Regions from separate parts of the Alteromonas nitratireducens genome, predicted to be linked through region 1. Evidence: predicted binding sites of a transcription regulator. Region 1 holds the regulator's gene; each other region holds the start of a gene.
What was found. Region 1 encodes MetJ, which represses methionine synthesis genes. Its sites were predicted from a motif close to TAGACGTCTAGACGTCTA; they were not measured.
Positions count from the first base shown of each region.

Region 2: metK (methionine adenosyltransferase) is a predicted target of MetJ. The motif match lies at 1,485-1,502, and genes of this name have one in related genera.
Region 3: thrA (bifunctional aspartate kinase/homoserine dehydrogenase I) is a predicted target of MetJ. The motif match lies at 1,830-1,847, and genes of this name have one in related genera.

Region 1 is NZ_JBFNPK010000013.1:44,924-48,102, forward strand. It holds gene rpmE (50S ribosomal protein L31) at 1-113, shown strand, start outside; gene AB1N33_RS11950 (malic enzyme-like NAD(P)-binding protein) at 467-1,714, shown strand; gene metJ (met regulon transcriptional regulator MetJ) at 1,739-2,068, opposite strand; gene metF (methylenetetrahydrofolate reductase) at 2,213-3,094, shown strand.
Region 2 is NZ_JBFNPK010000015.1:66,940-70,118, reverse strand. It holds gene tkt (transketolase) at 1-1,222, opposite strand, end outside; gene metK (methionine adenosyltransferase) at 1,582-2,727, shown strand; gene AB1N33_RS13035 (hypothetical protein) at 2,930-3,179, shown strand, end outside.
Region 3 is NZ_JBFNPK010000002.1:173,562-176,740, reverse strand. It holds gene thrA (bifunctional aspartate kinase/homoserine dehydrogenase I) at 1-1,652, opposite strand, end outside; gene AB1N33_RS03370 (metalloregulator ArsR/SmtB family transcription factor) at 2,058-2,342, shown strand; gene AB1N33_RS03365 (arsenate reductase ArsC) at 2,354-2,824, shown strand; gene arsB (ACR3 family arsenite efflux transporter) at 2,846-3,179, shown strand, end outside.

The sequences.
Region 1 (3,179 bases):
TGGACGTATGTTCAGAGTGTCACCCGTTCTACACTGGTAAGCAGCGTAACGTTGACACTGGTGGTCGTGTTGACCGCTTCAAGAAACGTTTTGGTGCACTGGGCAAAAAATAAGTCCGGCTGTATCATCAAAAAAGCGCCTTCAGGGCGCTTTTTTTGTGCCCGTTCATCCATCACGTCATCAGATACATTTCCTATATAGCAAAACCATTTTGCATAAATAAAATTTATATCAGCTATTCGCAGATCTCGCTGGTTTTCCTGACACCAGTCTATTAGATTAGTGATGTCAGTCGCTGATCAGATATGTCTGGTGAATACTGCATGGTAGAGTTCACGCCGCCTGGCCTGATGAGGCAGCATCAGGTACGGTTTTCAGCACTGTCATCGCCAATAATAAACAATAACAACACTGGCATTGCCGAAAAAGCAAACACCTCAACCCTACAAAAAGGATACGCTTACCCATGTCAGACTTCAGACAACGCGCGCTTGATTATCATGCTAAACCTACCCCGGGCAAAATTCGCGTCGAACTTTCCAAACCCGCCGACAGTGTTGACGACCTGGCACTGGCATACAGTCCGGGCGTAGCCGAGCCGGTGCGCGAAATTGCCGATGATCCGGATCTGGCCTACCAGTACACCGCCAAAGGCAACATGGTTGCGGTGATCAGTAACGGTACAGCTATCCTTGGTCTGGGCAACCTCGGGCCGCTTGCGTCAAAACCGGTCATGGAAGGCAAGGCACTGCTGTTTAAACGGTTTGCAGGACTGGACGCTATTGATATCGAAGTCAAACACCGCACCACTGAAGAATTCATTAATACCGTCGCAAACATTGCTGACACCTTTGGCGGTATTAACTTAGAAGATATCAAAGCGCCGGAATGTTTTGAGATTGAGCAGGAACTTATTCGCCGCTGTAACATTCCGGTGTTTCATGATGATCAGCATGGCACCGCCATCGTCACCGCCGCCGGTATGCTGAACGCCCTCGAAATTCAGGGTAAGCAAATTGAAGACGCGACCATTGTCTGTATGGGAGCCGGTGCGGCAGCCGTGGCCTGTATGGAACTGCTGATAAAATGTGGCGCACAGCGCGAGCGTATCTACATGCTTGATCGCAAAGGCGTTATCCATACCCGCCGCGACGATCTGACTGAACACAAAAAACTGTTTGCCAACAATACTGACAAGCGCACCCTCGACGATGTCATGGAAGGTGCAGATATCTTTGTAGGTGTGTCTGGCCCGGATGTACTGCCGCCAGAGACGCTGGCGCTGATGGCGGAAAACCCCATCGTGTTCGCTTGCTCCAACCCGGATCCGGAAATCAAGCCGGAGCTGGCTCACGCCGTACGCGATGATCTGATTATGGCGACAGGCCGCTCAGACTATCCGAATCAGGTTAACAATGTCCTGTGCTTCCCGTTTATTTTCCGTGGTGCACTGGATGTGCGGGCAACCGCAATAAACGACGAAATGAAGGTGGCGGCGGTTGAGGCGATCCGCGCTATTTCAAAGGAGCCGGTTCCTGAAGAGGTGCTGAAAGCCAGTAAGAGTGAATCACTGACCTTTGGTAAACACTACATTATTCCTAAACCGATGGATCCGCGTTTGTGTTCGCGTATTGCGACTGCGGTAGCAAAAGCGGCGATAGATTCGGGTGTCGCCCGACTCGATACCCTGCCGGCCTCGTACCAGCAGGACTGATCGTAGTTATAAAAAGGCCCGGTATTAGTCCGGGCCATTTTCCTGTTCAATTTCCAGCTCCAGTCCCATCTCCTGCATAATCTTTCTGGCCTCGGCCGGAATGCGGTTGGGGTTGTCTTTGCGTAAATCGTCGTCACTGGGCAACGGCTGACCGGTAAACGCATGCAAAAACGCTTCGCACAATAATTCCGAATTGGTTGCATGACGCAGATTGTTAATTTGTCTGCGCGTGCGCTCGTCGGTCAGCACCTTCAGCACATTAATAGGAATGGACACGGTAACTTTCTTTACCTGCTCACTCTTTTTCCCGTGCTCCGCGTAGGGATGAATATACTTACCATTCCATTTTGCCATTAGGTTGCCTGCTTTTTTGTTTGTTTTAATTTTGTGAAATTTTAAACAATGCACAGAAAAGGTCAATTGAGCAGTGTAAACCGCTTGACGTCTAGACATATATTAATTAGTTTAGACGTCTAAACGTCTATGAAGGGTTTCGTTATGGTGTCTTATGCTCAGGGTGTGGACGCACTCAACCAGTCTTTGTCAGAACTGCGCGATATTGACGTGTCGTTTGAATTTTTCCCGCCAAAGTCTGAGCAGATGGAGAAGACCCTGTGGAAGTCGGTTGAACGTCTTGCGCCCCTGAAGCCCAGCTATATGTCAGTCACCTATGGAGCCAACAGCGGTGAGCGTGATCGCACCCATGACGTCGTCAAGCGCATCCACCAGCAAACGGGTGTTGCCGCCGCACCACACCTTACGTGTGTCGACGCGTCGAAAGAAGAGTTGCAGCAGATTGCACGCGATTACTGGGATTCCGGCATACGTCGTATTGTTGCGTTACGTGGCGATCTGCCCCAGGGTGTTACCAAAACCGATATGTATGCCTCTGACCTGGTGGCCCTGTTAAAAGACGTTGCCGACTTTGACATTTCAGTGGCGGCGTACCCGGAAAAGCATCCCGAAGCCCCGAATGCCCAGTTCGACCTGCTCAACCTGAAGCGCAAAGCAGAAGCAGGGGCCAGTGAGGCAATCACCCAGTTTTTCTTCGACACCAGTGTTTTTTTGCGCTTCCGCGACCGCGCTGCGGCAGCCGGTATTGATTTGGATATTGTGCCGGGGATCCTGCCTGTAACCAACTACCAGACCCTCATTAAGTTCGCCGGTTTCACCAACGTCCATGTGCCCGGCTGGCTGCATAAACACTTTGAAGGACTGGATGAGGACGACCAGACCACCCGTAACCTGATTGGCGCCAACATTGCGATGGACATGGTCAAGGTGTTAGCCAAAGAGGGCGTGAAGCACTTTCATTTCTATACGTTAAACCGCAGCGAACTAAGCTATGCCATTTGCCATATGCTGGGGGTGCGTGGCTAATCCGGTTAAAAAACTTTGCCGATAACCGCTCCAGCGGTATACCATTCTTAAAAGAAAGGTTATTCAAACAAGGACCGACCCGTTG
Region 2 (3,179 bases), on a different contig from region 1:
AATACAGATAGTTACCGCCTGCATCACCAGCTTCAACGCCTTTACTGCCGTCCCATAATGTCAAGTTTGAACCTGCCAGGTCAGCGGAGCCGCCGAGCAGTTCAGGCAACAGCGGACCAAAAGCGTTCAGTGTATTCTGTGAGGCTTTACGGGTCGCCACTGACGCCGGGTTCGCCTGCAGATCAGCAATGATGGCATCCGCTTTGTTGGCAAAGTCGGCCGGCAGCTCACCATTAACCCGGCGCAAGAATTCTTTCGCCAGTTCAGGAAAGGCTTTCTGATAAGCAGCAAACGTCTCGTTCCAGCTTGCTTCAGCCTGCTGACCCGCGTCACGCGCATCCCAGGACGCATAAATATCCTGCGGAATCTCAAAAGGCGCGTAGTTCCAGCCCAGTTGTTGACGGGCTGCCGCCACTTCGTCGTCACCCAGCGGGGCGCCGTGGCACGATTCGGTACCCTGTTTGTTAGGAGAACCAAAACCAATGATCGTTTTACAGCAAATCAGGGTTGGCTGCGTGGTATTCGCCTGCGCTTGTTTGATTGCAGCACTGACCTGATCTGCGTCATGGCCATCAACATGCTCAATCACCTGCCAGCCATAGGCACGGAAACGCTCTGGCGTATTGTCAGTGAACCAGCCTTCTACCTCACCATCAATAGAAATGCCGTTGTCGTCCCAGAATGCAATCAGTTTACCCAGACCAAGCGTGCCCGCCAGTGAACAGGTTTCGTGACTAATCCCTTCCATCAGACAGCCGTCGCCAAGGAAAGCATAGGTGTAGTGATCGACAATGTCATAGCCATCACGGTTGAACTGCGCGGCCAGCACTTTTTCAGCAACAGCCATACCGACGGCATTGCTGATCCCCTGCCCAAGCGGACCGGTTGTTGTTTCAACGCCTGGCGCATAACCGTATTCCGGGTGACCCGGCGTACGTGAATGCAACTGACGGAATTGTTTTAGCTCGTCGATAGGCAGATCGTATCCGGTCAGATGCAGCAGCGAATACAACAGCATAGAGCCGTGACCATTCGACAACACAAAGCGATCGCGGTTAGCCCAACCCGGGTTCGCCGGATTATGACTCAGGAAATCCCCCCACAGTACCTGCGCAATATCGGCCATTCCCATCGGCGCACCAGGGTGGCCTGATTTAGCTTTTTGAACGGCATCCATACTTAACGCGCGAATGGCGTTGGCGAGTTCACGTCTTGAGGGCATGTTATCTCCTGATTGTTGTGTGTGTGACCGGCGCGGGATGATGGTTGCGTAAGCGGTGTCTTTTCACTTCGCTGCGCGTCACTACGCTGCGCGCCTTTTTACCACGTGTCAGATGTGGCGGTTATTCTCCCCCAAGCACCCGCACAGTTCAATGGTTTTACGGCGGTAAATAGTCTCTGGGCAGGTTTATACCCTATCGACTTTGGTTTGCGGGAAAAAAGCCGATAACTCTGATCGTATCGTGTCAACAAAACGTAACAGATAGACTTTTAGACGTCCAGAAGTAAAGACTGGCATTCGCAGATTAAATCAGTACAATGCAGCCTTATTGCTACGGTGACGTATTCAATGGAGAATTTATGGCTACCCATCTTTTTACTTCTGAGTCAGTTTCAGAAGGCCACCCGGACAAAATCGCCGATCAGATATCTGATGCGGTTCTAGATGCAATTCTCGAGCAGGACCCGCACGCCAGGGTAGCCTGCGAGACCTATGTAAAAACCGGTATGGTTCTGGTGGGGGGTGAAATCACAACCTCTGCCTGGGTAGACATAGAAGAACTGACACGTCAGACCGTGAAAGACATTGGTTACACGCATTCTGATATGGGCTTTGATGCCGAATCCTGCGCAGTACTCAACGCCATTGGCAAGCAGTCACCCGACATTAACCAGGGCGTTGACCGCGCGCGGCCGGAAGATCAGGGCGCTGGCGACCAGGGCCTGATGTTTGGTTATGCCAGTGACGAAACCGACGTACTGATGCCTGCGCCGATCACCTACGCACACCGTCTGGTTCAAAAACAGGCCGAAGTCAGAAAGTCTGGTCAGCTCGACTTTCTGCGTCCTGACGCAAAAAGCCAGGTTACCTTCCGATACGAAAATGATGTGCCGGTAGGTATCGACGCGGTTGTATTGTCTACCCAACACTGTGACACCGTTACCACCGAACAGGTGCGTGAAGCTGTCATGGAAGAAATCATTAAACCTGTGCTGCCTGCACAATGGCTGGATGCCAGAACCCAGTTCCACATTAATCCAACCGGACGCTTTGTGATTGGCGGGCCAATGGGTGACTGTGGTCTGACAGGCAGAAAAATCATCGTAGATACTTACGGTGGTATGGCACGCCATGGTGGCGGTGCGTTTTCCGGTAAAGATCCGTCCAAAGTAGATCGCTCTGCGGCTTATGCAGGTCGCTACGTGGCAAAAAATATTGTTGCTGCGGGCCTGGCCAAGCGCTGTGAAATTCAGATCTCGTACGCGATTGGTGTCGCCGAGCCTACGTCGATCAGCATTGAAACCTTTGGTACCGGTGTTGTGGATGAAAACACACTGGTGGCGCTGGTACGCGAACATTTCGATTTGCGTCCGTACGGTCTGATTAAGATGCTCGACCTGGAGCGCCCGATTTATCGACCGACTGCCGCCTACGGACACTTTGGTCGCGATGCATTCCCGTGGGAACGCACCGATAAAGCCGACGCGCTGAAAGCTTCTGTTTAAGTCCTCAACATGCCCGCCACACGGCGGGCATGGTATTTATTGCCCCTTTTGTATCACCCCTCAGGCTGCAGCTGGCGTACGCCCGGATAGTTTTCACGCTAAAAAATAACGTTAAAACGCCAATTTTATTCGCGTTGTTTGTGGTTGGTTTCTACACTTAACGGTATCCCTTACGCACACTCTCAAGGGCGAACACGAACGCATGAACCCTCCATTCGCGCGGTTGCTATTGCTATGCCTGATGTTGCTTGCCGCTATGCAGGCCCAGGCCGCCTATACCCCGACACCCGACAATCAGGTTCAGGCGTTTCAGGCTGGCAGCCTGTCAGCCATTACGTTCAGAAGCCCTCGTCTGCCAGCCTGGCAACTGGCGGTTACCCGCGATGAATCGCACCTTCTGCCGGGCTCGGATGCGTTTTTTTATCAGGACATCACACAACACCAGGCGCTGG
Region 3 (3,179 bases), on a different contig from region 1:
ACCGGGTTAACCAGACTGTTGTGGTTAACGAAGTCATGCAGACGGTCGACAGAGAAAATGTCGGTGGCCTGTTCAAGCCGCGCTTTCCAGTCGCCGGACAAATCTATCCCACCAGCATCAAGCAGCAGCTTACGGCTGTTGGCAATACCGTATACATTCAGCTGCACGTTGCGGGTCAGTAGCGCAGGCTGCTGACGGGCAATCTGGCTGAGCAGCTCAGTACCGACATTGCCGCACCCCACCAGAAAAACATCGATAGTATGGCGGTCTGAGAAAAAGTTCTGATGAATCACCCGCACCGCTTTTTTCGCGCGCTTGCTTTCAATCACGGTCGAAATAGAACGCTCTGACGAGCCCTGGGCAATCGCCACATTATTGACTCTGGCCTGTGCCAGTGAGCCAAAGAAGCGGGCCGCCAGCCCTTTGGTCTGGCGCATTCCATCACCCACCAGCGTGACGATGGCCAGATCATGACGCACTTCAATCGGATCAAGCAGTTGGTTCTGCAGTTCCAGCGCAAAGGCATCTTCCAGCAGGTTCAGTGCCCGTTGTGCATCTTTGCTCTGTATACAGAAGCTGATCGAGTATTCTGACGATGACTGCGTAATCAGGCTGATGGAGATATTCGCGTTCGACATCACCTCAAAAACCCGGCTGGCCATACCGACCATCCCTTTCAGACCAGGACCCGCCACGTTGAACATGGTGATGTCGTCAAGCTGGGAAATACCCTTCACCGACGTCCAGATATCACTCGCTTCATTGCTGATCAGGGTGCCCGGCGCGGCTGGATTCAGTGTATTACGGATTAAACAGGGAATATGATGCTGGGCAATCGGCCCGATGGTTTTCGGGTGCAGAACCTTAGCCCCGAAGTAGGACAGCTCCATGGCTTCCTGATAGGTCAGCTTGTCCAGCAATACTGCGCCTTCCACCTGATTCGGGTCGGCATTGTACACGCCATCCACATCTGTCCAGATTTCACAGCAACTGGCATCAATACAGGCAGCCAGCACCGCCGCAGAATAATCAGAGCCGTTACGCCCCAGAGTGACCTTTTCGCCTGCTTCATTGGCCGCCACAAACCCGGGCATCACTAACAGTTCACTGCCATCCACCGGCACGTCAGAAAAACGGGCCTTGCTCAACGCAACATCGGCAATACTGTCCAGGTAACTGCCTTCCGCCAGCACATATTTTACCGGGTCAATAATTCGGTTTTTCACCCCTTTTGCTGACAGCACGGCAGAGAAAAAAGTCACCGACACGTATTCACCAATACTCAGCAGCCCGGCAGCCACAGGATCAGGTGCCACGCCAAGCAACCGAATGCCTTCGAGGTGCTTTTTCAGCAGCGCCAGCTGTGCTTCAACAAAGGTCGTCACTCTGGTCCGGTCGTAACCGGCTACCTGCTCAGCCAGCGCCTGATTGATGCCATTTAAGGTCGCTTCCAGCCTGGTAAACAGTGGCGCGGTATCGTCTCCTGCCGCAGCCTGTTCACACAGTGAAGACAGGGCATTGGTCACGCCTTTGGGCGCAGACAGCACGACAGCGGCCCCCTCGGTACTGTGCGTGTCCAGGCAAATCTCTGTTACGGCAAGATAGCGCGGTGCGTCAGCGAGGGACGATCCTCCAAACTTCAAGACTTTCATGTGCTGCTCCTTTCTCTGGCCTGGCCGACACCGGTTTGTGCGGTAAAAAAAAACCCGCTCTCGGTGAGGCGGGCTTCTCTGGTCTGTAAATTTAACGCACTAACCAGCGACCGCCCTCAACGAGGTGGTAATCATCATGCCGGTGGTGGTCATCATATTCGCGTTCATGGGTTCAATTTGCCGTATGGACGTCTATCTGTCAACTGCATATTCCAGCAGACAGTATTTCACTTAATGAAACAAAAAAATGCCACTTGTGCGCCAGGTGAAACAGTTGTGTCACTAAACTTTCATTTGATGACGGGCCTTTTACATGCAAATATTTACATATGTAAAAATTCACATATTTTAATTATGACACCACAGGATTTGTTCAGGTGCCTGTCAGACCCTACGCGACTGTCATTGACGCTACTCATTCGTCAGGTCGGCGAGGCGTGCGTGTGCGATCTGATCACGGCTATCCGCCTTGACCAGCCGAAGGTCTCCCGCTGTTTACGGGATTTAAGGCGGTGCGGTGTGCTGGCCGATGAGCGCCGGGGAAAATGGGTCTTTTATCGCCTGCACCCCTCACTGCCCGACTGGGCGGCAGCGGTACTTAACGCCGCAGGCGCAGCACAACAGGATACACTCCATGAATCAATGCAGAGCCTGACGGCAGTTCAGGCTGCCGCCGGGCGCTGTTGTTAACAGGAAAGCCAATGAAAATATTATATATCTGCACGCACAACCGCTGCCGCAGCATTCTCTCCGAGGCCATCACCAACCATCTGGCTGGCGACCTGATCACTGCGCGCAGTGCCGGCAGTCAGCCCGCTGGCGAAGTCCATCCGCAAACGCTGCGTTCTCTGCAGGCATCTGGAATCAGCACGGCGGAGCTTCAAAGCCGGTCGTGGGATGAATTTGAAGACTTTGCACCGGACCTGGTGATCACCGTCTGTGATTCTGCTGCGGGTGAAAGCTGTCCGCTATGGATGGGTAACACGATAAAACTTCACTGGGGGCTGGCCGACCCCTCAAAAGTGACCGGCTCAGATGCACATATCAATGCCGCCTTCGGGGACTGTATGGCTAAAATAACACAGCGCGTATTACTGATGCGCGACCAACTGGAAGCCGGCGCAGACAAAGCCGGCCTGCTGGCTGCGATTAGCGCGCAGGGCGCGCAGTAACCGCAAGTAAACGAGGACACTATGGGAATTTTCGAACGTTATTTATCCGTTTGGGTGGGGCTTGCCATTCTTGCCGGGATCATTGTCGGGCCACAGATGCCTGACAGATTTCAACGTATCAGCGAACTGGAGTATGCGCATGTCAATCTGGTCATCGCCGTCCTTATCTGGCTGATGATTTACCCGATGATGGTGCAAATCGACTTTTCATCTATAAAGGATGTCGGTAAAAAGCCGAAAGGCCTGGTCCTGACACTGGTGATTAACTGGCTTATCAAGCCCTTTACCATGGCACTACTGGGCTGGATTTTCTTCAAAGGACTGTTTGCTGACTGGGTCGACCCGCAAACCGCCT